3 regions of the Haliea sp. E17 genome follow, and region 2 is predicted to be linked to each of the others. Evidence: predicted binding sites of a transcription regulator. Region 2 holds the regulator's gene; each other region holds the start of a gene.
What was found. Region 2 encodes sigma-54, which starts transcription at its own class of promoters, with help from an activator protein. Its sites were predicted from a motif close to TGGCACANNNNTTGCNNT; they were not measured.
Positions count from the first base shown of each region.

Region 1 (9,837 bases), on a different contig from region 2:
AGCGCCAGGCCATCGATGCCGGGCATGCGGATATCGCTGATGATCACGTCGGGCTGTTCGCTGCCCAGGCGCGCCATCAACTGGTCGCCGTCGGCAAAGCTTTCGTTGTCTATTCCGGCCTGGTTCAGGGCGCGTTCCAGCACCCAGCGAATGGAGCTGTCGTCGTCGACGACCCAGACTTTGGCCTGTCTATGCATGATGCGAAGTTTCCATTGGCAAATAGATGGTGAAGCGGGTCATTCCCGGTTCGCTGGTGCAACCCAGCATTCCGCCGTGGCGGGTGATGATGGACTGGGCGATAGTCAGGCCCAGTCCCGTGCCCTCGGCCCTTCCGGTGACCATGGGCATGAAAATGCTTGGCAGCAGGTCCTCGGGAATCCCCGGGCCGTTGTCCTCGATGTCCAGCCGGCAGACCACGCGGTGGCGGGTACGGCCGATGGTGAGCTGGCGCTGGGGGCGGCTGCGCAGGGTAATCACACAGTCGTCGACGTTCTCGGCTGCCTGCAGCGCGTTGCGCACGATGTTCAGTACTGCCTGGATGAGCTGGCTGCGATCGCCAACCAGTTCGGGCAGGCTCGGGTCGTAATCGCGGACCAGGGTAATGCGGTTGTCGGTCTCCGCCAGCAGCAGGTTGCGCACATGCTCGAGCACCTCGTGGATGTTCAGCTTGCGCTGGTCCAGCTGCTGGTTGGGGCCGAGCAGCCTGTCGACCAGGTCGCGCAGGCGATCGGCCTCGCGAATGATAATAGTGGTGTACTCGGCGAGATCCTCGTCGGGCAGTTCCCGGGCCAGCAGTTGGGCGGCGCCGCGCACACCCCCGAGGGGGTTCTTGATCTCGTGGGCGAGGCCGCGGAGCATCTCGCGGGTGGTTTCCTGGGCGTGGTGGATGTTTTCCTCGCGGCTGATGCGCAGTAGGCGGTCCACAGGCTGGATTTCCAGCAGCAGGAAGCTGCCTGCATCCTCGGAGACGGGTGTCAGCATCAGGTCGGCGTGGATTTCACGTCCGCTGTGCAGGATCAGGGGCATGCTGCGTCGCGCCAGGGGGCTGCGGGTCCGGATGACCTGTTCCAGCACCGTGGCCAGGGTTTCGGGGTGGGCCACCAGGCGATCGAGGCCGTGCCCGACACAACGGGCTTCGGAGGTCTCCAGGAGTACTTCACCAGAGTTGTTCATCGACAGGACCTGCATGTCGGCGTCGAGGGTGACCACGGCCGTGCTGAGGTTGTCGAGAATGTCCCTGTGCTTCGGCATGGTGCCTGCCACGTGCTCGGTTTGTAGGTTAACTGCGCTCATTCGTCATCGGGAAAGCAAAAATAGAGCCAAAAAGAGGCAGGTTCCCCGATAATTGAAAATTTGCCTGAAACTGGTGCGGATGGGGTATGTTAGTGCTAACTATCGCGATGTTTTCAGGCAATATTGCTAGTTTTGTTTCTGGCAGGGGGGTGGGGGCGGCCCTCGCCCTCACTCTGTCGCACTATTATGGTGCAATAGTTTGGGGCGGGTGTCCAGTAAGGGGCGCGGCTGCCGTTGAGCGCGCGTGGTGTGCCCCAGCCTAGTTCAGCACCGAGGGGCGCATCACATAAACGCGCACGCCCGGCGAGGTGGAGAGCACTTCCCCGTCGCTGTCGATTAGCTCGACAGTCAGGTCGTGCGCGCCGCGGAAGACGTTGCTGAGCTGCCAGGCGCCGCCGGTCTGCGGGTCTCCCCAGGGCTTGCCGTCGATGCGCAGTTGCAGGCTCTGGCCGGAATCCAGGGGTGGGGACACCGAGGCAAAAACGCCAAACTCGCCACCGCCCATGGGGATAGTCGTTTCGTTTTCAGGTGCGGTGATCTTTACCGTGGGCAGGATTGCCTCCCCCTGCACAGTCCTGGCGGCGGGTGGCGGCCTGCTGGTGATCGCGGTAGCAGGGGCCGTATTGACCGGTGGGATGTCCACCTTTTCACTGATGGAGTCGTCCGCCGGGGGTTGGTCGGTGAAGACGACGTTGCCGTCCTTGTCGGTGGTCTTGTAGACCTGGGATTGCGCCTGCGTTTCCAGTGCGGCCAGGGCCAGGGGGAGCAGGAGGGCAAAAACCGGAAAACGCATGCAGCATCTCCAAAAAATGCAGTGGTGTACTAAAGCATAGCCTCTGTCACGTGCAGTACCCACAGAAATTCCCACTAAGGAGAAATCCTTAGCCTGTCGCGTCGGGAATAGTAAAGCCGAGATAACTCCATCATTTTGTTAAAGCTCGTTTCCTTTTTAGCTAATCTGGCCGTCCGGTCAGCGTGTCTTGCCAGGGTGCCGCCCAGGCGGGTCATCGGCAGCAACATTTCCGGCCGCAACAAAAAAGCCCGCTCGGTGAGCGGGCTTTTTTGGTTCAAGGCGAAGCCTCAGACAGAGTAGTACATGTCGAACTCGACCGGGTGGGTGGTCATGTTCAGGCGCTCGATCTCGCCTTTCTTCAGCTCGATGTAGGCGTCGATGGTGTCGTCGGAGAACACGCCGCCGGCGGTGAGGAAGGCGCGGTCCGCATCCAGTGCTTCCAGCGCCATTTCCAGGCTGGAGCATACGGTCGGGATGGCCAGGGCCTCTTCCTTGGGCAGGTCGTAGAGGTCCTTGTCCGCCGCGTCGCCGGGGTGGATCTTGTTCTGGATGCCGTCGATACCCGCCATCAGCATGGCCGCGAAGGCCAGGTAGGGATTGGCGGACGGGTCGGGGAAGCGCACCTCGATGCGCTTGCCCCGGGGGCTCGGCTCGTAGGGGATGCGGATGGAGGCGGAGCGGTTGCGGGCGGAGTAGGCCAGCATCACCGGGGCCTCGAAGCCGGGTACCAGGCGCTTGTAGGAGTTGGTGGACGCGTTGGTGAAGGCGTTCAAAGCACGGGCGTGCTTGATGATGCCGCCGATGTAGTAGAGCGCTTCCTCGGACAGGCCCGCGTAGCTATCGCCCGCGAACACGTTGACGCCGTCCTTGGATATCGACTGGTGCACATGCATGCCGGAGCCGTTGTCGCCGACGATCGGCTTGGGCATGAAGGTGGCGGTTTTGCCATAGGCGTGGGCCACGTTGTGGACGCAGTACTTGGTGATCTGGACGTCGTCGCCTTTCTTCACCAGGGTGTTGAAGCGTACGCCGATCTCACACTGGCCGGCGGTGCCCACTTCGTGGTGGTGTACTTCCACGTCCAGGCCCATCTGTTCCATCGCGGTACACATGGCGGCGCGGATATCGTGCAGCGAATCGACCGGGGGCACCGGGAAGTAACCGCCCTTGACGCCGGGGCGGTGACCGATGTTGCCTTCCTCGAACTGGTGGTTGGATACCCAGGCCGCTTCCTCGGAGTGAATCTGGTAGCTGGCGCCGGACATGTCGACTTTCCACTTGATGTCGTCGAACACGAAGAACTCGGGTTCCGGACCGAAGTAGGCGGTGTCGCCGATGCCGGTGGATTTGAGGTATTCCTCGGCGCGGGTGGCGACGGAGCGCGGGTCGCGGTCGTAACCCTGCATGGTGGAGGGTTCGACCACGGTGCAGCGCAGGATCACGGTGGTATCGTCGGTAAACGGGTCGAGGATGGAGGTGCTGTCGTCGGGCATGAGGATCATGTCGGACTCATTGATGCCTTTCCAGCCGGCGATGGAGGAGCCGTCGAACATCTTGCCCTCTTCGAAGAACTCCTCGTCGATCTCCTTGGAGGGGAGGGTAACGTGCTGCTCTTTGCCGCGGGTGTCGGTGAAGCGCAGATCGACCCAGCGCGCTTCATTTTCGGTGATCAGGTTCAGAGTTTGCTCTGACATCTTGGTTCCTCCATGGGATTAAATACGGGACTGCATGCCGGCCTGCGTGCACAGGACTTCCGGATCGGCGCCGGGGGCCGACCGAAACTGTTCGGCAGACTCAAGAATAGCAAGAGATCCGCCGACGGGGTGGTTCACGCAAGCATATGCAAGGCGTCGATATATAATCGTTGTTTCCAGTCCTGCCTGGCATATCGCACCATTACAGGCGTCCATTACACGTTGCTGTGCCGTGCTCGCTGGCAACCTGGAGGTGGCGGTCGCGCGACGTGATTCGCGCCGCGAGTTCCGTATAATACGCAGCCCCATGGACTCGACACTAGCCCCCCCGCAATGAAATATATCGTCAAGTTCTTTCCCGAGATCACCATCAAGAGCAAGCCGGTGCGCAAGCGCTTTGTAGCCCACCTGCACGAGAACTTGAAAGCGGTGCTCACGGAAATCGACCCCGCCGTGCAGGTCAAGCGCGGCTGGGACCGGCTGGAAGTACTGACGGCCGGTGACAGCGAGCTGTGTGCCCGGCTGGTGGAGGCCATGCAGCGTGTCTCGGGCATCAACGCTATCCTCGAAGTGGTGGAATACCCCCTGCCCGAACTGGACGCCATCGCCGACGCGGTACTGCCGGTCTACGCCAGCCGCCTGGAGGGCAAAACCTTCGCGGTGCGCTGCAAGCGCAACGGCCACCACGACTTCACCTCCATGGACGTGGAGCGCGGGGTGGGCGGCGCGCTGCTGGCCCGCAGCGGCGCGGCAGGCGTGAAACTGAAAAACCCGGACGTCGAAGTGGCGCTGGAGATCAGCAAGAAAACCCTGTTCGTGGTGGGCGAGCGCTACAAGGGCCTCGGCGGCTACCCGGTGGGCAGCGTCGAGCCGGTGATCTCGCTGATCTCCGGCGGCTTCGACTCGCCGGTGGCCAGCTACCTCACCATGCGCCGGGGCATGCGCACCCATTTCCTGTTCTTCAACCTCGGCGGCCGCGACCACGAACTGGGGGTGAAGGAGGTGGCTCTCTACCTCTGGCACAAGTACGGCTGCAAGCAGCGGGTACTGTTCATCAGCGTGCCCTTCGAGGAGGTGGTGGCGGAGCTGCTGACCCGGGTGGAGGACAGCCAGATGGGGGTTATCCTCAAGCGCATGATGCTGCGCGTGGGTAACCGCATTGCCGAAGAACTGGAAGTGGACGCCCTGGTCACCGGCGAGGCGGTCGCCCAGGTCAGCAGCCAGACCCTGCGCAACCTGTCGGTAATCGACGAGGTGTCCGAGCGCCTGGTGCTGCGTCCGCTGATCGCCTCGGACAAGGAGGACATCGTCGCCATGGCCAACAATATCGGCACCGGCGAGTTCGCCGCCAATATGCCGGAATACTGCGGCATCATCTCGGTCAATCCCACCACCCGGGCGCGGCTGGAGCGGGTGCAGGCCGAGGAGGCGCGCTTCGACATGGCGATACTCGACCGCGCTGTCGCCAACAGCCGCAAGGTGCGTATCGACCGGCTGGCGGAGGAAGACCTGGAGCGCAGCGAGGTTGAGGTGCTCACGGTGCCGCTGGCCGAGAGCGTGATCATTGATATCCGCCACCCCGAGGAAGAGGAGAACGCCCCCCTGCAGGTGCGCGGCGAAGTCCTCAGGATCCCCTTTTACAAACTGCACAGCGTGGCGGCCGACCTGCCCGCCAATAAAACCTACATGCTCTACTGCGGCAAGGGTGTGATGAGCCGCCTGCACGCCAGCCACCTGCTCGCCGAGGGGCGTTTGCAGGTGAAGGTTTACGCACCCACGGCACTTCGGAAGTAATAAAAGGGGGCGAAACAAAAGGGGTCAGAGTCAAGACTCTGACCCCGGTCTCACTCCGTCCCTGACCCTGGTCCTACTTTAGCTCCCCCAGCTCCCGGTAGGTCTCGTCGAGGATCTTGCGGGTGACCTGCGCGGTCGGGTGTAGCGGACCCAGCTGCTCCGATTGCAGCCGGTAGCTGTCCTCCAGCAGGGCCAGCGCCTCGTCGAAGCGCCCCTGCTGGCGGTAGAGCCGCGCCAGTTTGGCCTGGGTCTGCAGGGTCTCGATATGCTCCCGGCCCAGTACCTCGCGGCGCCTCGCCAGCACGGTGAGGAACTCTGCTTCCGCTTCCTGCAGGCGGCCCAGGCCGCGCAGGGTGTCGGCGTAGTTGTGCCGGGAGCGCAGGGTCACCGGATGGTCTGCGCCGTAAACCGCGGTCGCCTGGGGGATATGCCGGCGGATCAGGGGCTCGGCCTCGGCGTAGTGCCCGCGCGTCTCCAGCACGGAACCGAGGGCGGAAAGGCAGCTCATGGTCACGGGATGGCGCTCCCCGAGTGCCGCCTGGCCGGTGTCGTAGCAGGCCTGGTAGTAGGCCTGGGCCTGGTCATAGCGCTCCAGCCAGTGGTTGAGCACCCCGATATTGAGCTGTGCCGTCAGGGTGTTGCGGTGCTGCGGGCCGTAAAGCGCCCCGGTCTCCCGGTACAGTTCGGCAAATTGCGCCAGTGACGCCTCCAGCTTGCCGGTCATATGCAGGGCCCCGGCGTAACGGTTGAGGGCGTCGAGGATGAGCGCCGGGTCCGGCGGTTCGAGCCGGCGGGCCAGCGCCAGCGCTTCCCGCGACAGCTCCAGTTTCTCCGCGTTGCGGAATTGCAGGCTGTAGAGGTCTGCCAGGGCCAGCATGGCGAGTATCTGTTCCCGCGTATCGTTCACTTCTCCGCTGCGGTGCAGGCGGATGGCGGCGTCGAGGTGCTCCTCGGCCTGTGGCAGTTGCGCCAGCGCGGTATAGGAGGCGCCGATCACCCGCTGCAGGGCGGCGGTGACCTCCGGGGGGCGCGGCGCGTCGGTCACCGGGGTGTCGAGCTGGCCCGAGGCGCTGTCGAGGATTTCCCGCACGCTGATTTCCCGGCCCTGGGCCCGCTCCGGGTCCACGCCCTGGAACATATCCTCGAGGAAGCCGGAAATGGCCCCGGCCCGCTGCAGTTGTTGCCGGGCCAGGTCGCGCTGCTGGCGCAGGCTTTCCGCCTGCTTTACCAGTATCGCCCCGGAAACCGTGATGGACAGCGCGAGCAGGCACATGGCGGCACTGGCGACCCGGTTGCGGGCGATAAACCGGGAGGCGACATAGCCGAAGGAGGCGGGCCGGGCGCGCACCGGGCGCCGTGCCAGGTAGTTGTCGATATCCTGGCCGAGCAGGGCGGCGCTGGGGTAGCGCCGGTCCGGTTCCCGGCGCAGGGCCATCAGGCAGATATTGTCGAGGTCGCCTTTCAGTTGCCGGGGCCAGTACCCGGGCATGGGCTCCGGCCCGGTCCTGTCCGCTCCCGGCCCGCCGCGCGTTCGCGTGCGTGTCTGGCTGGGCGCGGTCGGGCTGTCCTCGAGGATCGCGCGAATGACCGCGTGGTCGGGGATGTCCTCCCGCTCGAAGGGGCGGTGTCCGGTGAGCAATTCGTAGAGCACGACGCCGAGGGCATAGACGTCGCTGGCGGTGCTGACCGCCTCGCCGCGCAATTGCTCCGGGCTGGAATAGTGCGGCGTCAGCAGCCGCTCGGCCACCGCGGTCTGTGGCTGGCTCGCATCCACGCGGGACTGGTCGAGTATCTTGGCAATGCCGAAGTCCAGCAGGCGCGGCTCGCCGGCGGCGTTCACCAGGATGTTCGAGGGCTTGATGTCCCGGTGCACCACCAGGTGCTGGTGGGCGTAGTCCACTGCGCCGCAGACCCGGCGGAACAGCTGCAGGCGCTGGCGCAAATCGAGCTTGTGGCGTTCGCAGAACACGTCGATCGGCAGGCCCTGGATATACTCCATGACCAGGTAGGGGGTGCCGTCTGCGGTACTGCCGCCATCCAGCAGGCGGGCGATATTGGGATGCTCCAGGGTGGCGAGAATCTGCCGCTCGGCGGCAAACCGGGCGGCGGCATCGTCGCCACCGTACAGCCGGGTGCGGATCAGCTTGATCGCCACCTGCTTGCTGAACGCCTGGTCCGAGCGTTCCGCGAGGTAGACATCGCCCATGCCGCCCTGGCCGAGGGTGTCGAGGATACGGTAGGCGCCGATCACGGTGCCCTGGCCCAGTGCCGGAGCGTGGACGAAAAGCCGGGCGGCCTCGCTGACGATGTCCGCCCCGATGTCGTCCGTCCCGTCGTGGGCCAGCAGTGTTTCGACTGCCTCGCGCAGGCCGGCATCGCCCGCGCAGGCTTCCTCCAGGAATTGCGGACGCTGCGCTGCGGGTAGTTCCAGCGCCCGGTTGAACAGTGCCTCGACGCTGTCCCAGTTGGGTGGGTGACTGCTGATGGGACGAATTTCCTTGTACAGGCCGCAGATAGTCGGCGTCATGATAGCAGTGTGTTATAACTTCTCCCCACAACCTGAAAAGCAGCCTGGCCGGGGGTGACGCGCGGCGATGAGTGAGCAGTTCACCCGCTTGCTGAATAATTGGAAAAACGGGGACAGCAACAGCATGGATCAGCTCGGTGAGGTGATCTACGCGGAGTTGCGCCGGCTGGCCGCGATTTCCATGCGCGCCGAGCGCCCCGACCATACCCTGCAGCCCACCGCCCTGGTCAACGAGGCCTTCCTGCGCTTGCACGTTGCCGAGGTGGAATTCAGTGATCGCCGCCATTTCTATGCCCTGGCCAGCCGCATGATGCGCCGGGTGCTGGTGGACCACGCCCGCGGCGCGCGTCGCGACAAGCGCGGCGGCGGCGCGCTGCACGTCACCCTGCGCGAAGGGCTGGTGGATGCCGCGCTGGACGATTCGCGCTTGCTGGAACTTGATGACGCGCTCTCCCGCCTGTCCCGCCACGACCCGCGCAAGGCGGAGATCATCGAGCTGCAGTATTTCGCCGGCCTCACCGCGCAGGAGATCGCCGAGGCCTACGGCCTGTCCAGCCGCACGGTGGAGCGGGATGCGCGCTTCGCCCGGGCCTGGCTGGGGCGCGAGCTCGACTCCGGTGCCCGGGCCTGACGGGCCGCGGCCCGGCGGGTAGCGAACGCTCCGGGCGGGTTTCCCGCTTGTGACATACTGCCGTGACCGCGGCTGCGAATGTCGCCATCGCTAGTGTATAATCCGCGGCCATTTTGACCAGCTGCCCCGCCGGGCCCGGATTTCCCCGTGATTGAGAATCTTCGCAACATCGCCATCATCGCCCACGTCGACCATGGCAAAACCACCCTTGTGGACTGCCTGCTGCAGCAGTCGGGTACGCTGGATCGCCGCTCCGAGGGCGCCGAGCGCGTCATGGACTCCAACGACCAGGAAAGAGAGCGCGGGATTACCATCCTGGCCAAGAACACCGCCATCAAGTGGGGCGACTACCGCATCAATATCGTGGATACACCCGGACACGCCGACTTCGGCGGCGAGGTGGAGCGCGTACTGTCGATGGTGGACTCCGTGCTGCTGCTGGTGGACGCGGTGGACGGCCCGATGCCGCAGACCCGTTTCGTTACCCAGAAGGCCTTCGAACAGGGCCTCAACCCGATCGTGGTGATCAACAAGATCGACCGCCCCGGCGCCCGTCCGCACTGGGTGATGGACCAGGTCTTCGACCTCTTCGACAGCCTCGGTGCGACTGAGGAACAGCTCGATTTCCCGGTGATCTACGCCTCCGCCCTGAACGGCATCGCCGGTGAGGACGACACCGACCTGGCCGAGGACATGACGCCCCTGTTCCAGATGGTCGTGGACAAGGTCAAGTCGCCGGAAGTGGACCCCGAGGGGCCCTTCCAGATGCAGATTTCCGCGCTGGACTACTCCAGCTACGTGGGTGTCATCGGCGTCGGCCGCATCACCCGCGGCACCCTCAAGCCCAACCAGCAGGTGGTGGTCCTGGACCGCGAGGGCAACTCGCGCAAGGCCAAGGTCCTGCAGGTGATGGGCTACCTCGGTCTGGAGCGCAGCGAAGTCGAGCTGGCCAGCGCCGGCGACATCGTCTGCATCACCGGCGTCGGCGAGCTGAACATCTCCGACACCCTGTGCAGCCCGGAAAACCCCGAGGCCCTGCCCGCCCTGACCGTGGACGAGCCCACCGTGAGCATGACCTTCCAGGTCAACGACTCGCCCTTCGCCG
Region 1 is NZ_JBLWFK010000005.1:24,637-34,473, reverse strand. Features, by position in the region: gene ntrC (nitrogen regulation protein NR(I)) at 1-197, opposite strand, end outside; gene glnL (nitrogen regulation protein NR(II)) at 190-1,251, opposite strand; gene ACNKU3_RS13550 (DUF4124 domain-containing protein) at 1,553-2,086, opposite strand; gene glnA (glutamate--ammonia ligase) at 2,374-3,780, opposite strand; gene thiI (tRNA uracil 4-sulfurtransferase ThiI) at 4,114-5,574, shown strand; gene ACNKU3_RS13535 (protein kinase domain-containing protein) at 5,648-8,101, opposite strand; gene ACNKU3_RS13530 (sigma-70 family RNA polymerase sigma factor) at 8,169-8,732, shown strand; gene typA (translational GTPase TypA) at 8,880-9,837, shown strand, end outside.
Region 1: a site for sigma-54 is predicted at 1,305-1,322, ahead of glnL (nitrogen regulation protein NR(II)). Genes of this name have one in related genera too.

Region 2 (9,837 bases):
CGCCACTGCCTGGGCGCCGCCGATGGTGAACACCCGGTGCACCCCGGCCAGCGCGGCCGCGGCCAGCACCAGTGGATTGAGTTCACCGCCTGGCGCCGGTACCACCATGACGATCTGCTCCACTCCCGCCACCTGGGCCGGAATCGCGTTCATCAACACCGAGGACGGGTAGCTGGCCTTGCCGCCGGGCACGTAGATACCGGCGCTGGAGAGCGCGGTGACCTGCTGGCCCAGCAGATTGCCCGCGGCGTCGCGGTAGCGCCAGCTCTCCTGCAGCTGGTGCTGGTGGTATTCCCGCACCCGCAGTGCCGCCGCTTCCAGCGCCTCGCGCTGCTCCGCGGGAATCGCTGCCAGGGCGGCGTGCAACTGCTCTGCGGGCACTTCCAGGGCTGCGGCCGTGGCCGCCGGCAGGTTGTCGAAGCGCGCCGTATATTCCAGCAGCGCAGCGTCGCCGCGCTGCGCAATGTCCTGGAGGATGCCCTGCACCGCGGTATTGACCGCCTCGTCGAGCTCCTCTTCCCAGGCGGTCAGCGCGTTGAGGCGGCGGTCGAAGTCTGCCTGCGTGGAATCCAGCCGGCGCATCTCAGCTCTCCCCTACCGCGCTGCCCAGGCGGTCGATCAGCGACTGGATGCCGCTGTACTTCGAACGCATGGCGGCCTTGTTGACGATCAGGCGCGAGCTGATCGAGGCGATTTCCTCCAGCGGCGCCATGCCGTTGGCGCGCAGGGTATTGCCGGTATCGACGATGTCCACGATCAGGTCCGCCAGGTCCATCAGGGGGGCCAGTTCCATCGCCCCGTAGAGCTTGATGATCTCCGCCTGGACGCCTTCGCGGGCGAAATAGTCCCGGGCAATGTTGACGAATTTGGTCGCCACCCGGATGCGGCCATTGCCACCCTGCCAGCCGGTCGGTCCGGCGGTCATCAGGCGGCAGCGGGCAATACCGAGGTCGAGGGGTTCATAGAGCCCCTCGGCGCCGTGCTCCAGCAGGATGTCCTTGCCCACCACGCCCACATCGGCGGCGCCGTGGCGCACGTAGGTGGGTACGTCGGTGCCGCGCAGGATGACCAGGCGCACCTGCGGCAGCGTGGTTTCGAACACCAGCTTGCGGCTCTGCGCCGGATCTTCCAGCGGTTCGACGCCGGCCCGCGCCAGCAGCGGCAGGGTCTCCTTGAGGATACGGCCCTTGGTCAGGGCTATGGTGATGGTGTTGTCCATGGCTCAGGCCTGCGCCTGCCACTCCCCGGGGGTATAGGTGCGGATATTGACAGCGTGGATGCCGCCATCGGCGATGACATCACCCAGTGCGCCATAGACCAGTTGCTGCTTTTTCACCGGCCGCAGGCCCTCAAACACCTCGCCGATCGCGACGATATCGTAGTTGGCGCCCTCGCCCTGCACGTGAAATTCGCAGTCCGGCAGGTGTGCCTGCAACAGGGACTTGACGGTCACGGCGTCCATAGGATTCTCCGGGTGTGGTTAACAGGATGATTGCGCGCCCCGGCCACGGGCCGGAGCGCAGAAGCGGCATTCTAAGAAAAATTTGCGGTGATAGCGACCGCGGAAGTCGCTCAGTTGGGCAGTTCCTTTTCCGCGGCATCCAGCGACCAGGTATCGATAACCGCGTCGATATTGCCTTCGTGCTCCCTGGCGGCAGCCTGGAACTGGCTGCGGTAGATTTCCCCGAGGTTCACGGTCTCGACGATCATGTTGCGCAATTTCCACTCGCCGGACTTGTCGCGGCCCATCTGGTAATAGACGACATAGGGCTCCGCTTTCTCGGAATAGATGAGCTGCTCGACGGTCGCGCGATCGACGGCGGGGTCATCCGCGGCGGGCGGGGAAACATCCATCCGCGAACCGCCGAAGGCCAGCAGTCCCTTGCCGTAGGTGCGCACCAGCCCGGTACGCATCACCTCGGTGAAGCGGTCCAGCTGATCGCGCAACTGTTCCCGGCCGGCCTCGTCCAGCGAACGGTAGCGATCGCTGCTGGCATAGGGGCCCATCACGCCGCGGGCGAAGCCGCGGAAATCCACGACCGGGTCGAGGATTTGCTGAATCTCGCCGTAGTAACGCTCCGGGTCCTGGTCGGCGTAGGACTGGGCCTCCTCGACCACGGCCATCACCTTCTCGGAAGCCGCTCGCACCACGTCGTTGGCTGATTGTTCCTGTGCATCCTGCCCACTGGCCAACGCAGCCCAGCACATCAAGCCGAGCAACCAGGCGGACTGAATTCGAATCAACATGTGTTTTCCCCAATGGATTAAATTGCACTATTCACCGCTGTAGCGGCCTGTATAATCCGGGCTTGGCAATCAGGGGCAACTGCCCACGGCAGATGTCCGCGCCCGCAATCTATGACACCAGGGGTGCCCATGCGGTTCCACACCCACAGCGCGGCGCCTACTTTAACAGGAAATTTATTTATATGCTGTTAGCAGCCGCAGCTATTCTGGTCGGCTTTATTATCCTTATCTGGAGCGCGGACCTGTTCGTTGCAGGCGCAGCGTCGATTGCAGAAAACATGGGCATGTCGCCCATCGTCATCGGCCTGACAATTGTCTCCCTGGGGACTTCCGCACCCGAAGTACTGGTCTCCCTGACCGCCGCGCTTTCCGGTGCGGGCAGCCTCGCCATTGGCAACGCCATCGGCTCCAATATTGCCAATATCGGGCTGGTGCTGGGCATCACCCTGCTGGTGGCCCCGCTGATGGTCCACCCGGACAGCGTGCGCAAGGAGATGCCGACCCTGCTGCTGGTGACCGTGGGTACCGGCATCCTGCTGCTCGACGACGCCCTCTCCGCCCTCGACGCGATCCTGATGACCGGCACGCTCGCCGCGCTGATCATCTACATGCTGCGCAGCCAGCAGAAAGACAATGTCCTGGTCGAGGAAGCCGAGGAAGAATACCTGCCCCACCTGAGCCCGACGCGCGCCTGGCTCACCTTTGCCCTGGGTCTGGCGCTGCTGGTGGCCAGCTCGCGCCTGCTGGTCTGGGGGGCGGTGGAAGTCGCCGAGACCCTCGGTGTTTCCGAACTGATCATCGGCCTGACCATTGTCGCCGTCGGTACCAGCCTGCCGGAACTGGCCGCCACCGTGGCCAGCGCCCTGCGCGGCCACACCGAGATCGCCCTCGGCAACGTCATCGGCTCCAACATGTTCAACCTGCTGGTGGTGATGGCGATTCCCGGCTTCTTCGGCACCGCGGTGCTGGAGCCGTCGGTACTCACCCGCGACTACCCGACCATGACCTTCCTGACCTTCTTTATCGCAGCGGCGATCCTTGTCAGCCGCAAGCGCAAACGCTCCAGGGAGGGCTGCGCCTACCTGGGCCGGACCGTCGGGGTGTTGTTAGTCTCTTCCTACGCACTGTATTATTACTGGTTATATGTCAGCCTTTGATTCGGGGCCCGCAGGCATGGCGGACCAGCCTTCACCAAAACCAGGTTTTACCCAGTCGGCACTGCGCACCATCAGCATGGAGGCAGAAGCCGTGGCCGCGCTCGCCCAGCGAGTCGGCGCCGAATTCGAACAGGCCTGCGCCCTGATGCTCGACTGCCAGGGCCGGGTAATTGTCACCGGCATGGGCAAGTCCGGGCATATCGCCCGCAAGATTGCCGCCACCCTCGCCAGCACCGGCACGCCGGCATTTTTTGTCCACCCCGGCGAAGCCAGCCACGGCGACATGGGCATGATCACCCCCGAGGACGTGGTTATCGCGCTGTCCAACAGCGGCGAGGTCGGCGAGGTCCTGACCCTGCTGCCGCTGCTCAAGCGCATGGGCAGCAAACTGATCGCCATGACCGGCAACCCGCAGTCCACCCTCGCCCGCGCCGCCGACGCCCACATCGATGCCGGCGTGACCACCGAGGCCTGCCCGCTGGACCTCGCGCCGACCTCCAGCACCACGGCGGCCCTGGTCATGGGCGACGCCCTGGCCATCGCCCTGCTGGAAGCGCGCGGGTTCACCGCCGAGGACTTCGCCTTTTCCCACCCCGGTGGTTCGCTGGGCCGCAAGCTGCTGCTGAAAGTCGCCGACGTGATGCGCGCCGGCGACAGCATCCCGAGGGTTGCCCAGGACACCATGCTGGCCAGGGCGCTGCTCGAAATCAGCGCCAAGGGACTGGGCATGACCACCGTGACCGACGACGCGGGCCAGTTCATCGGCGTATTTACTGACGGCGACCTGCGCCGGGCCATCGATCACCAGGTGGACATCAACAGCACGCCGATCGCGGCCATCATGTCGCGCAAGCCCAAAACCGTTACCCCCGGCATGCTGGCAGCCCAGGCGATGCGTATCATGGAAGAAAACGAAATTACCTCGCTGGTCGTGGTCGATGACGACGGCGCCGCCTGTGGCGTCCTCCACCTGATGCACCTGCTGCACGCCGGGCTCGCCTGACGCAATGCCGGAACTCACCAGAATCGCCAGCAACATCCGCCTGTTCGCCCTCGATGTGGACGGCGTACTCACCGACGGGCGCATCCAGTACAGCAGCAGCGGCGAGGAGCTGAAAAGCTTCAACATCAAGGACGGCCTCGGCATCAAGCTGCTGCAGCGGGACGGTATCGAAGTGGCTATCATCACCGGCCGGGTATCGCCGATGGTCAGTCGCCGCGCCGCGGAGCTCGGCATCGACACCATCGTGCAGGGGCGCGAGGACAAACTCTCCGCACTGCTGGAGCTGTGCAAACTGCGCGGCATCGAACCACAGGCCTGCGCCTACATGGGCGACGACCTCCCCGACCTCGCCGCAGTGAAGGCCGCGGGCGTCGGCTTTACACCCGCCGACGGCGTGGCGGCATTGCAGGCCGCCGCTGATGTGGTGACTCATTTGCCCGGCGGCAACGGCGCAGTGCGTGAAGCCTGCGAACTGCTGCTGCAAGCGCGCGGCAGCCTCGACGCCCTGCTGGAGACCTTCGCCTGATGCGCCGCCCGATCCTGCACCTGCTGCTGGTCGCCGCGCTGGTGCTGCTGACCACACACTACTGGAATCCCGGCCCCGGCACTGCGGCGACGGCGGCCCGGGGCACGCCCGGAGGGCCACTGCCGACCAGTTACATCGACAATGCACGCTCACGCAGTTTCAGCGCGGACGGCACGCTGTCCGACATCCTCGAATCCAGCCGGGTAGAGCAGTTCCGGAAACCCGCCTACACGATGCTCTACGAGCCCCGCTTCTATGCCCACAGCGCCCACGACCGGACCTGGTCGGCAAGCGCCGACCGGGGACGTTACGCGGGAAATGGCCAGCGCCTGTTGCTGCGCCAGAATGTCGTGCTCAGCCACGACCAGACCGGCACCCAACTGACAACCGCCAGCCTGGATATCCAGCTGGACACCCGCGAAGCGCAGACCCGCTCCGCGGTCACCATCACCCAGGCGGGGAACGCAACCCGGGCCAACGGCATGCTGGCCCGACTCAACCAGGAAACCATCCGCCTGGGCCCCGATGTGGAGAGCATTTATGTACAAATCCCCTAGCCGGGCGGCCGCCTGTGCCCTCGTCCTGCTCGCACTCTCGGCAGGCGTTAAGGCGCTGCCCGACGACCAGGATCAACCGATCCGGATCGAGGCGATCGAGGCGCTCAGGGACGAAAACCAGGGCTTTACCCAGTACAAGGGCAATGTCACCCTGGACCAGGGCAGCCTGCACATCGAGGCCGATATCCTCACCGTCTACCACACCGGCCAGGATGCCCAGCGCATCACCGCCCATGGCAAGCCCGCGACCATGCGCCAGCAACCGGAAATCGACAAGGCCGTGATCACCGCGCGCGCCAACCGCATCGAGTATTACCGCAATGAAGCTCGCGTCGAGCTGCGCGAAAGCGCCAGCATCGAGCAGGAGGGTTCCACCGTCACCGGCGACCGCATCGACTACTTCATCAACGAAAAACTGGTGAAAGCCGATTCCGACCGCAGCAATACCTCCAGCCGGGTACAGGTGGTGATTCCGGCGCAGGTGATACAGGCGGCCGAGGAATCCAGCCAGGCCCAGGAGCGGGAGGCCGCTGCCGATCCCAACAGCCCCGCCAGTGCCGTCGAGGAAGTCGCGCCGAAGGAGACCGCCGATGGCGCAACTGGCAGCCCGTAACCTCGCCAAGTCCTATCGCGGCCGGGAGGTCGTACAGGACGTTTCCCTGCACCTGGAAAGCGGCCAGGTGGTCGGCCTGCTGGGGCCCAACGGCGCCGGCAAAACCACCTGTTTCTACATGATTATCGGCATCATCACCGCAGACCGCGGGAGCATCGAGCTGAACGGTGAAGACATTACCCGCCTGCCCATGCACGAGCGCGCGCGCCACGGCATCGGCTACCTGCCCCAGGAGGCGTCGATCTTCCGCAAGCTGTCGGTGGGCGACAACCTGCTGGCGATTCTCGAGACCCGCCCCGACCTCAACCGCAAACAGCGGCAGGAAAAGCGCGACATGCTGCTCGAGGAATTTCACGTGCAGCACCTGCGCGACAGCCTCGGCCAGTCGCTCTCCGGCGGCGAGCGGCGGCGGGTGGAAATCGCCCGCGCGCTGGCGACAGAACCGGACTTCATCCTGCTCGACGAACCCTTCGCCGGCGTCGACCCGATCTCGGTGAGCGACATCAAGCAAATCATCAACCACCTGCGCGATCGCGGTATCGGCATCCTGATTACCGACCACAACGTGCGCGACACACTTGATATTTGCGAGAAGGCCTATATCGTAGGGGAAGGTCACATCATCGCCTCAGGCACCTCCCAGGAAGTGCTGGACAACGCCAAGGTGCGCAAGGTCTACCTCGGCGAACAATTCCGCCTTTAAGGCATCCGCAACACCACTGCTAAACGTAAAAAAAGTCAACAAGCAAATTTCGAGCCAAGCGGTTGCCAGAGTTTGCACGCTGGCGCTACACTCCAAGTCGTGTTCAACTGCGCCACCCCGTACGGGGACGCACCCAGGGGCTCTTTCCAGCTGTCGATGAAACAATCGCTTCAACTCAAGATCGGCCAGCAACTGACCATGACTCCGCAGTTGCAGCAGGCCATCCGCTTACTGCAACTCTCCACGCTGGACCTGCAGCAGGAAATCCAGCAGGCGCTGGACAGTAACCCCCTGCTGGAAATCGGCGAAGAGGACCTCGGCGGCAACGAGGTGGAGAACGGTAACAACGAGCCCGAAGGCCCGGCCGGCAACAGCGACTGGGAAAGCGCCGAACTCAACGAGGCTAACACCACCGGCTCCGAGAGCATGCCGGATGACCTGCCGGTGGACACCCGCTGGGAAGACCTGCTGCCATCCAGTTCTTCCCCCGCCCCGGCGCCCATGGAAGACGACGGTGACTTCGAGTCCCGCAACAGCTCGCGGGAATCCCTGCACGACCACCTGCTCTGGCAGCTCAACCTCACCCGTTTTTCCGACACCGACCACCTGATCGCCCTGACCCTGCTCGACGCCACCGACGGCAACGGCCGGCTGACCCTGTCGCTGGAGGAAATCCACGAGTCCTTCGACCCGGAACTCGACATCGAGATGGACGAGATCGTGGCGGTGCTGCACCGGCTGCAGCAATTCGAACCCGCCGGCGTCTGTACCCGCAGCCTGCAGGAATGCCTGCTGGTGCAGTTGCAGCAACTGCCCGCCGACACCCCCTATCTCGAGCCGGCGCGGCTGATCCTCAACCGCCACCTGCCGCAGCTGGCCGGCGGCGATTACAACCAGATCCTGCGCCGCACCCGGCTCGCTGAAAGCGAACTCAAGTCGGTACTGGCGCTGTTGCAGACCCTGGACCCGAACCCGGGGCAATCCTTCGCCCCGGAAGATGTCGAATACGTGGTGCCCGACGTTTTTGTCAGCAAGCGCGAAGGCCGCTGGGTGGTGGAGCTCAACCCGGATATCGCGCCCAAACTGCGCATCAATAGCGACTATGCCAGCCTGATCAAGCGCGCGGACAACAGTGCCGACAACACCTACCTGCGCGACAACCTGCAGGAGGCGCGCTGGTTCCTGAAGAGCCTGCAGAGCCGCAACGAAACCCTGATGAAAGTGGCCAGCAAGATTGTCGAGCACCAGCGCAACTTCCTCGAATACGGCGAGGAAGCCATGAAACCGCTGGTGCTGCACGACATTGCCGAGGCGGTGGAGATGCACGAGTCCACCATCTCCCGGGTCACCACCCAGAAGTACATGCACACCCCGCGCGGTATCTTCGAACTCAAGTATTTCTTTTCCAGCCACGTATCCACCAGCGGCGGTGGCGAATGCTCTTCAACGGCGATTCGCGCACTGATCCGCAAGCTGGTCGCGGCAGAAAACCCCCGCAAGCCTCTCAGCGACAACAAGATCGCCCAATTGCTGGACGAACAGGGCATTGAAGTAGCCCGGCGGACCATCGCCAAGTACCGGGACAGCCTTAACATCCCGCCCTCCAACGAGCGCAAGCGGCTGGTATGATCTTTATGCCAATATCGCCCGACCACCTGTGCCAGCCGGTCACCAAGTGGTCTAGACTGATTCCAAGGTCTCGCCGGAATCCGGCGGCGCCCTCCCCGGGGCTCACCCGGGCTCATCAGCAACAAGGAGCCAAGCTATGCAACTGAACGTCAGCGGACACCACGTGGAGGTCACCGACCCCCTGCGCAATTACGTTGAGAGCAAGTTCGAGCGACTGCAACGCCACTTTGACAATATCACCAACACCCAGGTCACCCTGATCGTCGAAAAAATGGTTCAGAAAGCGGAAGCGACCATGCACATCTCCGGAGCGGACCTGTTCGCCCAGGCGGAATCCGAGGACATGTACGCGGCGATCGATCTCCTCGCCGACAAGCTGGACCGCCAGCTGATCAAGCACAAAGAGAAAACCCGAGGTCACTGATTTCCACCCCATGCAATCACTAGCCGATCTGCTGACCCCGGAGCGCACCGCGAGCCGCGTTCCGGGGCTCAGTAAAAAAAGACTTTTTGAATCCCTCGCACGCATCATCAGCAATGACCTGCCCGGCATCTCCTACGACGCGGTATTCAGCAACCTCATCGCGCGCGAGAAGCTGGGCAGCACCGGACTGGGCCAGGGCATCGCCATTCCCCACTGCCGCATGCCCGGCTGCGAGGGGCCGGTGGGCGCCCTCCTCACCCTTGCCGAACCGATCGAATTCGACGCCCCGGACAACCAGCCGGTGGACCTCGTCTTTGCGCTGCTGGTTCCCGAGGGCGAGGAACAGCGCCACCTGAACACCCTGGCAGGAATCGCCCGCCAGTTCAGCCAGGCGGACTACTGCGCGCGCCTGCGCGCCGCGGAAAACGACGAAGCGCTGTTCGCCGTCGCGGAAGCCGGAGTGCAGTAACCATGCACCTGATCATCATCAGCGGCCGTTCCGGGGCGGGGAAAAGTACCGCCCTTCACCAGCTGGAAGATGAGGGTTACTACTGCATCGACAACCTGCCCGTGTCGCTGCTGCCCGCACTGGTGGAAGAGACCCGGCGCGAGGACTTTGCCCACTTCAAGGGCACCGCGGTCTGCATCGACGCCCGCAACGCCTGGAAGGACCTGGCGGATTTCGCCCGGGTCCGCGACTCGCTGCCCGCCGAGGTGCGCTGCGAAATCCTGCTGCTCGAAGCCCAGGATGCAGAGCTGATCAAACGCTTTTCCGAGACCCGGCGGCGCCACCCGCTGTCCTCGAACGACACACCGCTGGCCGAGGCCATCGACCTGGAGCGCGCGCTGCTGGCGCCGATCGCCGCGGATGCGGCGTTGATTCTCGACACCAGCCAGATGACCATCCACGAACTGCGCGACGCCATCCGCCAGCGGCTGCTGGGCTCTGCCTCCGGCAGCATGTCGATCACCTTCCAG
Region 2 is NZ_JBLWFK010000011.1:17,802-27,638, reverse strand. Features, by position in the region: gene hisD (histidinol dehydrogenase) at 1-582, opposite strand, end outside; gene hisG (ATP phosphoribosyltransferase) at 584-1,219, opposite strand; gene ACNKU3_RS20505 (BolA family protein) at 1,223-1,462, opposite strand; gene ACNKU3_RS20500 (MlaC/ttg2D family ABC transporter substrate-binding protein) at 1,573-2,247, opposite strand; gene ACNKU3_RS20495 (calcium/sodium antiporter) at 2,430-3,404, shown strand; gene ACNKU3_RS20490 (KpsF/GutQ family sugar-phosphate isomerase) at 3,421-4,407, shown strand; gene ACNKU3_RS20485 (KdsC family phosphatase) at 4,412-4,933, shown strand; gene lptC (LPS export ABC transporter periplasmic protein LptC) at 4,933-5,490, shown strand; gene lptA (lipopolysaccharide transport periplasmic protein LptA) at 5,474-6,103, shown strand; gene lptB (LPS export ABC transporter ATP-binding protein) at 6,081-6,806, shown strand; gene ACNKU3_RS20465 (RNA polymerase factor sigma-54) at 6,963-8,435, shown strand; gene hpf (ribosome hibernation-promoting factor, HPF/YfiA family) at 8,572-8,859, shown strand; gene ptsN (PTS IIA-like nitrogen regulatory protein PtsN) at 8,870-9,328, shown strand; gene rapZ (RNase adapter RapZ) at 9,331-9,837, shown strand, end outside.

Region 3 (9,837 bases), on a different contig from region 2:
ATTCGGTCAGGTAGTAGAGGCAGCTCTTCTTGCGCGGCGGCTCGACCACCCGCACTACGTAGGGGCTGTGGATGCGGGAGCCGATCCAGCTTTCCATGACAAAGCGCTCGATGTAGGCCGGGTCGTCCTCGAAATTCACCGAGGGCGTTTTCATGCAGAAGTTTTCGCCGCTTTCCACATCCACCACCTGGTAGACCTGGCTGCGGGAACTCGCGTGCAGTTCGCGGATTACCCGATACCCGTCCAGCACCATGTCCTGGTCCAGTAGCGGTGGGAAGCGCAACTCGGTGAGCTGGCCGACGACATCGTCGATGGCTGCCTCGGGCAGGCCGTCGATGCGCAGCAACTGGCAGCTGAGGTTGTCGGCGCTACCCGCGGCAAGCGCGGCTTCCGCGATGCGTTGGCAAAGTGCGGACAAGTCGCTGCCGGAGGATGCGCCCAGCAGCTTGCGCAACTGGGCCGAGGAAAGACTGTCGTGGATTCCGTCCGTGGTCAGCAGGAACAGGTCGCCCTCCTCCATCGCGATACAGCGGTAGTCGACGTCAAGGTGGACATCCATGCCCAGCGCCCGGGTCAGGTAGGCGTGATTCTCCGACACCGGCACGCTGTGGTCCGTGGAAAGTTGCAGCAGGTCGCCGTTGCGGTAGTGATAGATACGGCTGTCACCCGCGTGGAATACGTGGGCCTGGCGCGATTTCAGGATCAGCGCACTGAAGGTCGTGAGGTAACCGCGGGTGTTGTCGGCGTAACTGCGGCCGCGGTTGTACAGCCAGCGGTTGAGCGAAGTGAGTACCTGGCCCGCGGACTTTTTGGTGGTCCAGGTTTCCGGGGTGGAAAAATAGTCGTTGAGAAAACCGGTAACCGAGGCCTGGCTGGCCTCCTTGCCCGCCTCTGCCGCACTGATGCCATCGGCGATCACTGCCGCTGCACCCTTGGTGGCCAGCAGGACGCCCTCGGGAATGCGGATGCCGATGGCGTCCTCGTTGTCGGGCTTGCGGCCCGCGCTGCTGTACTGCCCCACTGTCAGCGCCAGTGCAGCGCAGGCCAGGTGGGGCGCCGGGGGCGGTACCGTTCCGTCCATAAGCTTACTCAAGCAACGTCGATCAGTTGTACCGTGCCGTCGGGAAGGACTTCGCGCATCTGCCCCGAGGGCTCTTCCAGCAGGAATTGTACGATAACGAGGCAGACGGCGGCGCTGCCGGCGATCACCAGGAAGAAGGTCGAGTTGTCTACGAATGAGAGCACGGTGAGGTAGGTGACGCCCCCGACATTGCCGTAGGCGCCGGCCATGCCGGCGATCTGCCCGGTCATGCGGCGCTTGATCAGCGGCACCATGGCGAAAACGGCACCTTCGCCGGCCTGGACGAAGAAAGAACAGGCCATGGTGGCGATGACCGCCGCCGGAATCCACCAGCCGGAATTCACCTGGGACATCACCAGGTAGCCCACGGTCAGCCCGGCGATCAGTATCGACAGCGAACGCTTGCGGCCGAAGGTGTCGGACAGGTAGCCGCCGCCAGGTCGCGCGACCAGGTTCATGAAAGCAAAACCCGACGCGAGGAAGCCGGCTTCCACTGCACCGAGATTGAAGGTGTCCATGAAGAACAGCGGCAGCATCGACACGACGGCCAGTTCAGAGCCGAAGGTGACAAAGTAGGCCCAGTCCAGCGCGGCGACCTGGCGGAATTTGTAGCGCTCGTATTCCGGCACGCCCTCGCGCAGGTGTTCCTTGTTGACCCGCCAGATCTGGCTGGTCTGGAACAGGAACAGCACGCTGAACAGCGCGTAGAGGCTGTACGTGGCGGTTGCGGAAAGCAGGCCGAGGTTGGAGGGGGACAATTTCCAGGCCAGCACCGCCAGTGCGATATACAGGGGCAGGGTCATGGCGATGTAGAAATACAGGTCGCGCCAGCTGCTCACCTCAAGCCCGCCGTTGCGCTTCGGCTTGAAGTAGGTGGACCCCCTGGGGGTGTTGCGGGCGCGCAGGTAGAAGAACATGCCATAGAAGAAGGCGATCAGGCCTGCGCTGGCGATGGCGTACCGCCAGCCGTCGTCGCCGCCATAAGCCAGCGCCAGGGTGGGCAGGGTCATGGCCGCAGCGGCGGAACCGAAGTTACCCCAGCCGCCGTAGATGCCCTGGGCCATGCCCACCTGGCGGGCGGGGAACCATTCACCCACCAGGCGAATGCCGATGACGAAGCCGGCGCCGACAAAACCGCCGAGAAAACGGAACAGCGCGAGCATTTCATAGGAAGTGGCAAAGGCGAAGCCCCAGCAGAAGAACGCAGAGATCATCAGTAACGCGCTGAACACCACGCGCGGGCCGAAGCGGTCCACCAGCATGCCAATGATGATTCGCGCGGGAATGGTCAGGGCGACGTTGAGTATCAGCAGCGCCTTGACCTGCTGGTCGCTGAGGCTGAAGGCCTCGCGGATGTGCGCCATCAGCGGGGCGTGGCTGAACCAGACGACAAAGGTGAGGAAAAAGGCGAACCATGCCAGGTGCAGGGTGCGGATGGCGGGGTCAGACAGATTCAATATCTTAACGGGGCTGCTCATGTCAGGAGCCTCCTTCAGCTGGGGATACAGGGTAACAGGATGAGGGTGGAAACAGTCTGTGATTGACCCGCCGTTGGGTCGGACTCGCAGAGGTCGCCGCCGGAGGCCGGGTGATTGGCATGGCGACATAGTAGGCACGGGTTTTGCAACGTTTATGCCAACGACATAGCTGAGGCGCTGAATTGCCCGGGAAACGCACGTTTTCAGGGCCTTAAGGCCGCCAATACGCACTAATTTCAGGATTCAACTCCAACGGTGGATGCGCAGATTTGGTGCGTATGCTCCGTCTTGCGCACCATTTGGGCACAACGATGTGCCTCTTCCACCCTTGAAGTACCGCCCCAGGCAAGCCTGACTTTTTGTACTTTCAGGAGAAGTTATATGAGCAAGCGCGAGATAGTTGTTGTCGGCAACGGCATGGTCGGCCATCACTTCGTGGAAACGCTGGTCAAGGCCGGAACCGGCGATCGGATAACCGTGATTGGCGGTGAACCCCGCCCCGCCTACGACCGGGTTCACCTGTCGGATGTCTTCGCCGGCCGCTCGCCGGAAGACCTGGCCATGACTACCCGCGAGACCTACAAGTCCTGGGATGTCAGTGCGCACTTCGGCGACCCGGTGGCGATTATCGACCGGGACAAGAAAGTGGTGATCACCGAGGGCGGCCAGCGCTTCGCCTACGACAAGCTGGTGATGGCAACCGGCTCCTATCCTTTCGTTCCGCCGGTGCCCGGCCACGAGCACAAGCGCTGCCTGACCTACCGCACCATCGACGACCTCGGCGACATCCGCTCCAAGGCGAAGGACAGCAAGATCGGCGTGGTGGTCGGCGGCGGCCTGCTCGGCCTGGAGTGCGCCAACGCGCTGAAAAATCTCGGCCTGGAAACCCACGTAGTGGAATTCGCCCCCGGCCTGATGGGCGTACAGCTCGACGACGGCGGCTCCGCCATGCTGCGCCGCAAGATCGAGGAGCTGGGGGTGACCGTGCACACCAGCAAGAACACCAAACAGATCGTCGCAGGCGAAGCCTGCGCCCTGCGCATGGAATTCGCCGACGACTCTGCGCTGGAAACCGACATGATCGTGTTCTCCGCGGGCATCCGCCCCTGGGACCAGCTCGGTCGCGACTGCGGCCTGGAAGTCGGCGAGCGCGGCGGCATCGTCATCGACCAGAAGTGCCGCACCTCCGACAGCGACATCTACGCCATCGGCGAGTGCGCCCTCTGGGGCGGCCGCATCTTCGGCCTGGTGGCCCCCGGCTACCGCATGGCGGAAACCGCCGCCGGCGCCATCACCAGCACCGAGGGCGCCCTGTTCCAGGGTGCCGATATGAGCACCAAGCTGAAGCTGCTGGGCGTAGACGTGGGTTCCATCGGCGACGCCCACGGCCGCACTGAAGGCGCGATGTCCTTCGTCTTCAGCGACCAGCGCGAGAATGTCTACAAGCGCCTGGTCACCAGCGCCGACGGCAAGCTGCTGCTGGGCGCGGTACTGGTCGGCGACTGCGATGACTACGACACCCTGCTGCAGTACTACCTCAACGGGATCGAGCTGCCCGGCGATCCGCAGGCCCTGATCCTGCCCAGCGTCGGCGGTGGCCCGATCGCGCTGGGCGTCGCCGCCCTGCCGATGACCGCCAGCATCTGCTCCTGCCACAACGTCACCAAGGGCGACATCGTCGCCGCCATCGACGGTGGCTGCTGCACCCTCGGCGACGTGAAGTCCTCGACCAAGGCCAGCACCGGCTGCGGCGGCTGCGCGGCGATGCTGAAAAACCTTGTCGACGACGAACTGACCTCTCGCGGCGTGGAAGTGGATACCAGCATCTGCGAGCACTTCCCCTACACCCGCCAGGACATCTACGGCATCGTCCGGGTGGAAAACATCCGTTCTTTCGACGAACTGCTGGACAAGCACGGCAGGGGTCACGGCTGCGATATCTGCAAGCCCGCGGTGGCTTCCATCCTCGCCTCCTGCTGGAACGACTATGTGCTGGAGGAGCAGCACTCCAGCCTGCAGGACACCAACGACCGCTTCCTTGCCAACCTGCAGAAAGACGGCACCTACTCGGTAGTGCCGCGGGTCGCCGGTGGCGAGATCACCGCCGAGAAACTCATCGTGCTCGGCGCGGTGGCGAAGAAATACGACCTTTACACCAAGATCACCGGCGGCCAGCGCATCGACCTGTTCGGCGCGCGGATGGAGCAGCTGCCGGCGATCTGGCGCGAGTTGGTGGACGCCGGCTTCGAAACCGGCCACGCCTACGGCAAGGCCCTGCGCACGGTTAAATCCTGCGTCGGTTCCACCTGGTGCCGCTACGGGGTACAGGATTCCGTGGGCATGGCCATCGTGGTGGAGAACCGCTACAAGGGCCTGCGCTCGCCGCACAAGCTGAAGAGTGCGGTGTCCGGCTGTACCCGCGAGTGTGCCGAGGCCCAGTCCAAGGACTTCGGCGTGATCGCCACCGAGAACGGCTGGAACCTCTACGTCTGTGGCAATGGCGGTATGAAGCCGCGCCACGCGGATCTCTTCGCCACCGACCTCGACGACGAGACCCTGATCAAATATATCGACCGCTTCCTGATGTTCTACGTCAAGACCGCCGACCGCCTGCAGCGCACCTCGGTCTGGATGGACAACCTCGAGGGCGGCCTCGACTACCTGAAGGAAGTCATTATCGAGGACAAGCTGGGCATCTGCGCGGAACTCGAGGCGCAGATGCAGCTGGTGGTCGACGCCTACCAGTGCGAGTGGACCACCACCATCAACGACCCGGTGAAAGTCGCCCAGTTCAACCACTTCGTCAACGCCGACGCGCCGGACAGCAACGTGGTCTTCGTGCGCGAGCGCGAGCAGATCCGTCCGGCGCGCCCCGATGAGCGCGAGGACCTGGCGCAGGACGTGCTGGCTACGGCCTCCTGATCGACGACTAACGACAAGAATTGAGGTTAATGAAAATGAGCAACTGGACAGACATTTGCAGCGTCACCGACTTCCTGCCCAACGCGGGCCGCTGCGCCCTGTTCGAGGGCGAGCAGGTGGCGATCTTCCGCATCAGCAGCAAGGGCAGCGACGCCTGGTTCGCGCTCTCCAACTACGACCCCTGCAGCGGCGCCAATGTGATCAGCCGCGGCATCGTCGGCAGCCAGGGCGAGCACCTGGTGGTCGCCTCCCCGGTCTACAAGCAGCACTTCCGCCTGGATACCGGCGAGTGCCTGGAGGAAGCGGGCGTGAGCCTGAAGACCTGGCCGGTCCGGGTCGAGGGCGAACGGGTACAACTGGCCAGCTGAGGCTTTCACCATGCTGTTTGGCAGAAAAAAGAAGAACCCCATTATCCTGCGCGACAAGGGCGTGGTGGAGTGGAAGTACGCCACCTGCGGCTACTGCTCCACCGGCTGTTCCATCGAGGTCGGCATCGACGCCCGGGGTGAGGCGGTGACTACCCGCGGCGTCGCCGATGCGCCGGTCAACCGCGGCAAGCTGTGTATCAAGGGAATCACCGAGGCGGAGATTTTCAAGGCCCAGGGCCGCGGCGTCGAACCGCTGCTGCGCGCATCCCGCCACGACGAGTGGCAAACCCCGGGCTGGGACGCGGTACTCGACAAGACCGCCGCCGAGTTCAAGCGCATCCAGGAAAAGTACGGCCGCGACAGCGTGGCGGTGGTGTCTACCGGTCAGATCCTCACCGAGGAGTTCTATACCCTCGGCAAGCTGACCCGCGGCCTGATCGGCACCAACAACTACGATGGCAACACCACCCTGTGCATGGCCTCGGCGGTGTCCGGTTACAAACGCTCCTTCGGTTCCGACGGCCCGCCTGGCTGTTACGACGACTTTTCCCACACCGACTGCCTGCTGGCCTTCGGCTCCAACCTGCCGGAGCAGCACCCGGTCATTTACTGGCGCCTGAAGGAGGCGCTGGAGGCGCGCAAGTTCCCGATCATCGTCGTGGACCCGCGGGTAACCATGTTCGCCCAGTTCGCGGACATTCACCTGCCGATCACCCCAGGCACCGACCTGGTGCTGCTCAACAGCCTCGCCCACGTGATTTTCGACGAGGGGCTGGCGGACCTGGATTACATCCATGCCCACACCAACGGCATCGAGGATTTCCAGGCGCTGGTGCAGCGCTACGACCCGGTCAGCGCGTCGCGCCTGTGCGGCATCGATGCCGACACCATCCGCAACGTCGCCCGGCTGTACGCCAGTGCCGGCGCCGCCATGTCGATCTGGACCATGGGCATCAACCAGAGCACCCACGGCTCCGACGGCGTCTGCGGCATCAACAACCTGAACCTGATCACCGGTAACATCGGCAAGCCCGGCGGCACCTCGTTGTCGATCACCGGGCAGTGCAACGCCATGGGTACCCGCGAGTGGTCCTCCTGCTCCGGCCTGCCCGGTTACCGGGCGCTGGAGAATCCCGCGCACCGCGAGGAAGTGGGCAGGTTCTGGAACGTGGACCCGGCATTTTTCCCGCAAAAGCGCGGCATGTGCATGACCGACATCTTCCCCGCCATCGAGTCGGGGCAGATCAAGGCTCTGTGGTTGGTGGCCACCAACCCGATGACCTCCATGCCCAACACCCAGCGCATGCGCAAGACCCTGGAAAAACTGGAGTTCTGCGTGGTGCAGGACGCCTACCAGGACGTCGAGGCGACCCAGTACGCCCACGCCTTCCTGCCGGCCTCGTTGTGGGCGGAGAAGGAGGGCTGCTTCACCAATACCGAGCGCCGGGTCAACCTGGTGACCCAGGTCAAGCCGCCGCTGGGTAATTCGAAGCCGGACCTGTGGATCTTCAACGAACTGGCAAAACGCTGGGATGTCAGCGCGCAGATGAAGTTTCCGGAAAGTGCCTCGGAGGTTTTCGACGAGATGCGCGCGCTGTCCGTCGGCACCGGCGCCAACGGCCACCAGCGCATGCTGGATATCTCCGGCATGAGCCACGCGAAAATCCTCGCGCAGCGCGGCATCCAGTGGCCGATGCGCGAGGGCGACGACACCGGCAACCAACGCCTCTACACCGACGGCGTGTTCCAGTTCCCCGATGGCAGGGCCAAACTGCTGGCGCTGGACTGGGTGGACAACAACGAGAAGCCCGACGCGGACTTCCCGTTCTGGCTCAACAGCGGCCGGGTGGTGGAGCACTTCCACACCCGTACGCGCACCGGCAAGGTCGGCAACTGCAACAAGTTCAGCCCGACGCCCTATATGGAAATGAACCCTGACGCGGCGGCGGAACTGGGGCTGAAAAACATGGAGTACGTCCGCTTGGTATCGCGCCGCGGTGACGCGGTGGTGATGGTCCAGTTGACCCAGCGGGTGCCCTTCAACATGGTGTTCATCCCCTTCCACTTCCACGACTGTGTCAATCGCCTGAGTCTCGGCCTGCTCGATCCCCACTCCCGCCAGCCCGCCTTCAAGCAGTGCTCGGTGCGGGTGGAGAAAACCGATCAGGTGGAAGCGGCGAAAATGAATGTCCAGATGCGGGCTTTCTGAGGCACATCGAAAACAAGAAATATACGCTATGACTGTCGAACTGTTTGAACCAATTGCCCGCTCGCGGAAGTCCGAATCGATTTTTCCGCTGCGGGATAACGAGCCGGAATACGCCCGGCTCAACGATCCGCAAACCGCGGAGCGCAACCGCTACGGCGACCTGATCGAGTTGAAGACCCTGGTCGATGAAGCGGTATCGCTGAATATCAACGGGGTCAGCGAAGTGGGTTTCAATCCCAATCGCCACAAGCAGCACGCGTTTCACTTCACCGCGGACAACTGCATCGGCTGTCACGCCTGTGAATCGGCCTGCTCGGAGAAAAACGACCTGCCGCCGCACCTGAGTTTCCGCTCGGTGGGCTACGTGGAAGGGGGTACTTACCCCAACTACACGCGCATGAATATCTCCATGGCCTGCAACCATTGCGACGACCCGGTGTGCCTGAAGGGCTGCCCGACCCGGGCCTACACCAAACACCCGGAATACGGCGCGGTGATCCAGGACCCGAACATCTGCTTCGGCTGCGGCTACTGCACCTGGGTCTGCCCCTACAACGCCCCGCAGCTGGACCCGGTGGCGGGCCAGGTGGAGAAGTGCAACATGTGCGTGGACCGGCTGGAAGTGGGCCTCAAGCCCGCCTGCGTCTCCGCCTGCCTCGGCAACGCGCTGAACTTCGGCGTGGTGGAAAACACCCCGGAGAACCGCCAGCAGATCGAGACCAGTATCCCCGGCTTCCCCGACCCGGAAATTACCCACCCCAACATCCGCTTCCAGCAGACCCGCAGCATGCCGCGGGAGGTGACCCGCACCGATTCCATGCCGGTGAAGTACCGCCGCGACGACAAGTCCGGCCGCTACCGCCCGGTGGTCGACCAGAAAGCCGGCAAGCAGCGCTCCTGGAACCTGGGCCGCCTGTCCAGCCGTGAAAACCCGTTGGTGGTATTTACCCTGGCGACTCAGGCGGCGGTTGGCCTGATGGCGATCCTCTTCCTCGGCAATCAGGCGGGAGTCCCGTCCCTGGTGGCCCTCGCCAACTCCCCGGCATACCCCGCAGCCTTGCTCTGCAGCCTTGGGCTGGTCGGCCTTGGCCTGCTGATGTCCGCCATGCACCTGGGTAAACCCCTGCGCTTCTACCGCGGTTTCAACAACTACCGGCATTCGCCAGTGGCGCGTGAAGGTCTTGGCGCCATGTTCTTCATGATCTTCACCGGCCTGCATTTCCTTTGCGTTCTGCCCGCGCAGGACTGGCTGCAGGCACTGTTCCCGCAGCTCGAGTCACTTGGCGGCCCGCTTGGCGCGCTGGCGCGGGTCTTTGGGCTGCTGGCCCTGGTTGCAGGTGCGACGTGTATCTACTACATGTACCGCTGTTACCGGATCAAGGCGCGACCTTTCTGGAACCACTGGCAGACGGCTACCGCCTTCATCGGTACCGCACTTTCGCTCGGTGGTATTGCCACTGCCGCGTTGGGTCTGCCGACGCTGCTTCTCCTGGGCGAGCCGGTGGGACCGCTGGCGCAGTGCAGCGCAGTTCTGATGCTGGCGGGACTGGTAGTAGAGGGCTTTGGCCTGTGGCGCCATGCCAACGATATGAATATCGCCGAGAGCGAAGGCGCGGTCTCACACTATGTGCAATGCACTACCTTCGGCAAAACCTACCTGTTGCGCAATGCCCTGCTCGGCATGGCGGCACTGGCTCTCGTGGGTTTCCTGGCGGCGGCGCCGACCGGAGCGGGCGCTATCGTCGCCCTGATGGTTATCGGCTCGGCTGTTGCGATCAT
Region 3 is NZ_JBLWFK010000005.1:321,072-330,908, forward strand. Features, by position in the region: gene ACNKU3_RS14890 (protein kinase domain-containing protein) at 1-1,081, opposite strand, end outside; gene ACNKU3_RS14895 (NarK family nitrate/nitrite MFS transporter) at 1,090-2,559, opposite strand; gene nirB (nitrite reductase large subunit NirB) at 2,941-5,481, shown strand; gene nirD (nitrite reductase small subunit NirD) at 5,517-5,849, shown strand; gene ACNKU3_RS14910 (molybdopterin oxidoreductase family protein) at 5,860-8,058, shown strand; gene ACNKU3_RS14915 (DmsC/YnfH family molybdoenzyme membrane anchor subunit) at 8,087-9,837, shown strand, end outside.
Region 3: a site for sigma-54 is predicted at 2,702-2,719, ahead of ACNKU3_RS14895 (NarK family nitrate/nitrite MFS transporter). Genes of this name have one in related genera too.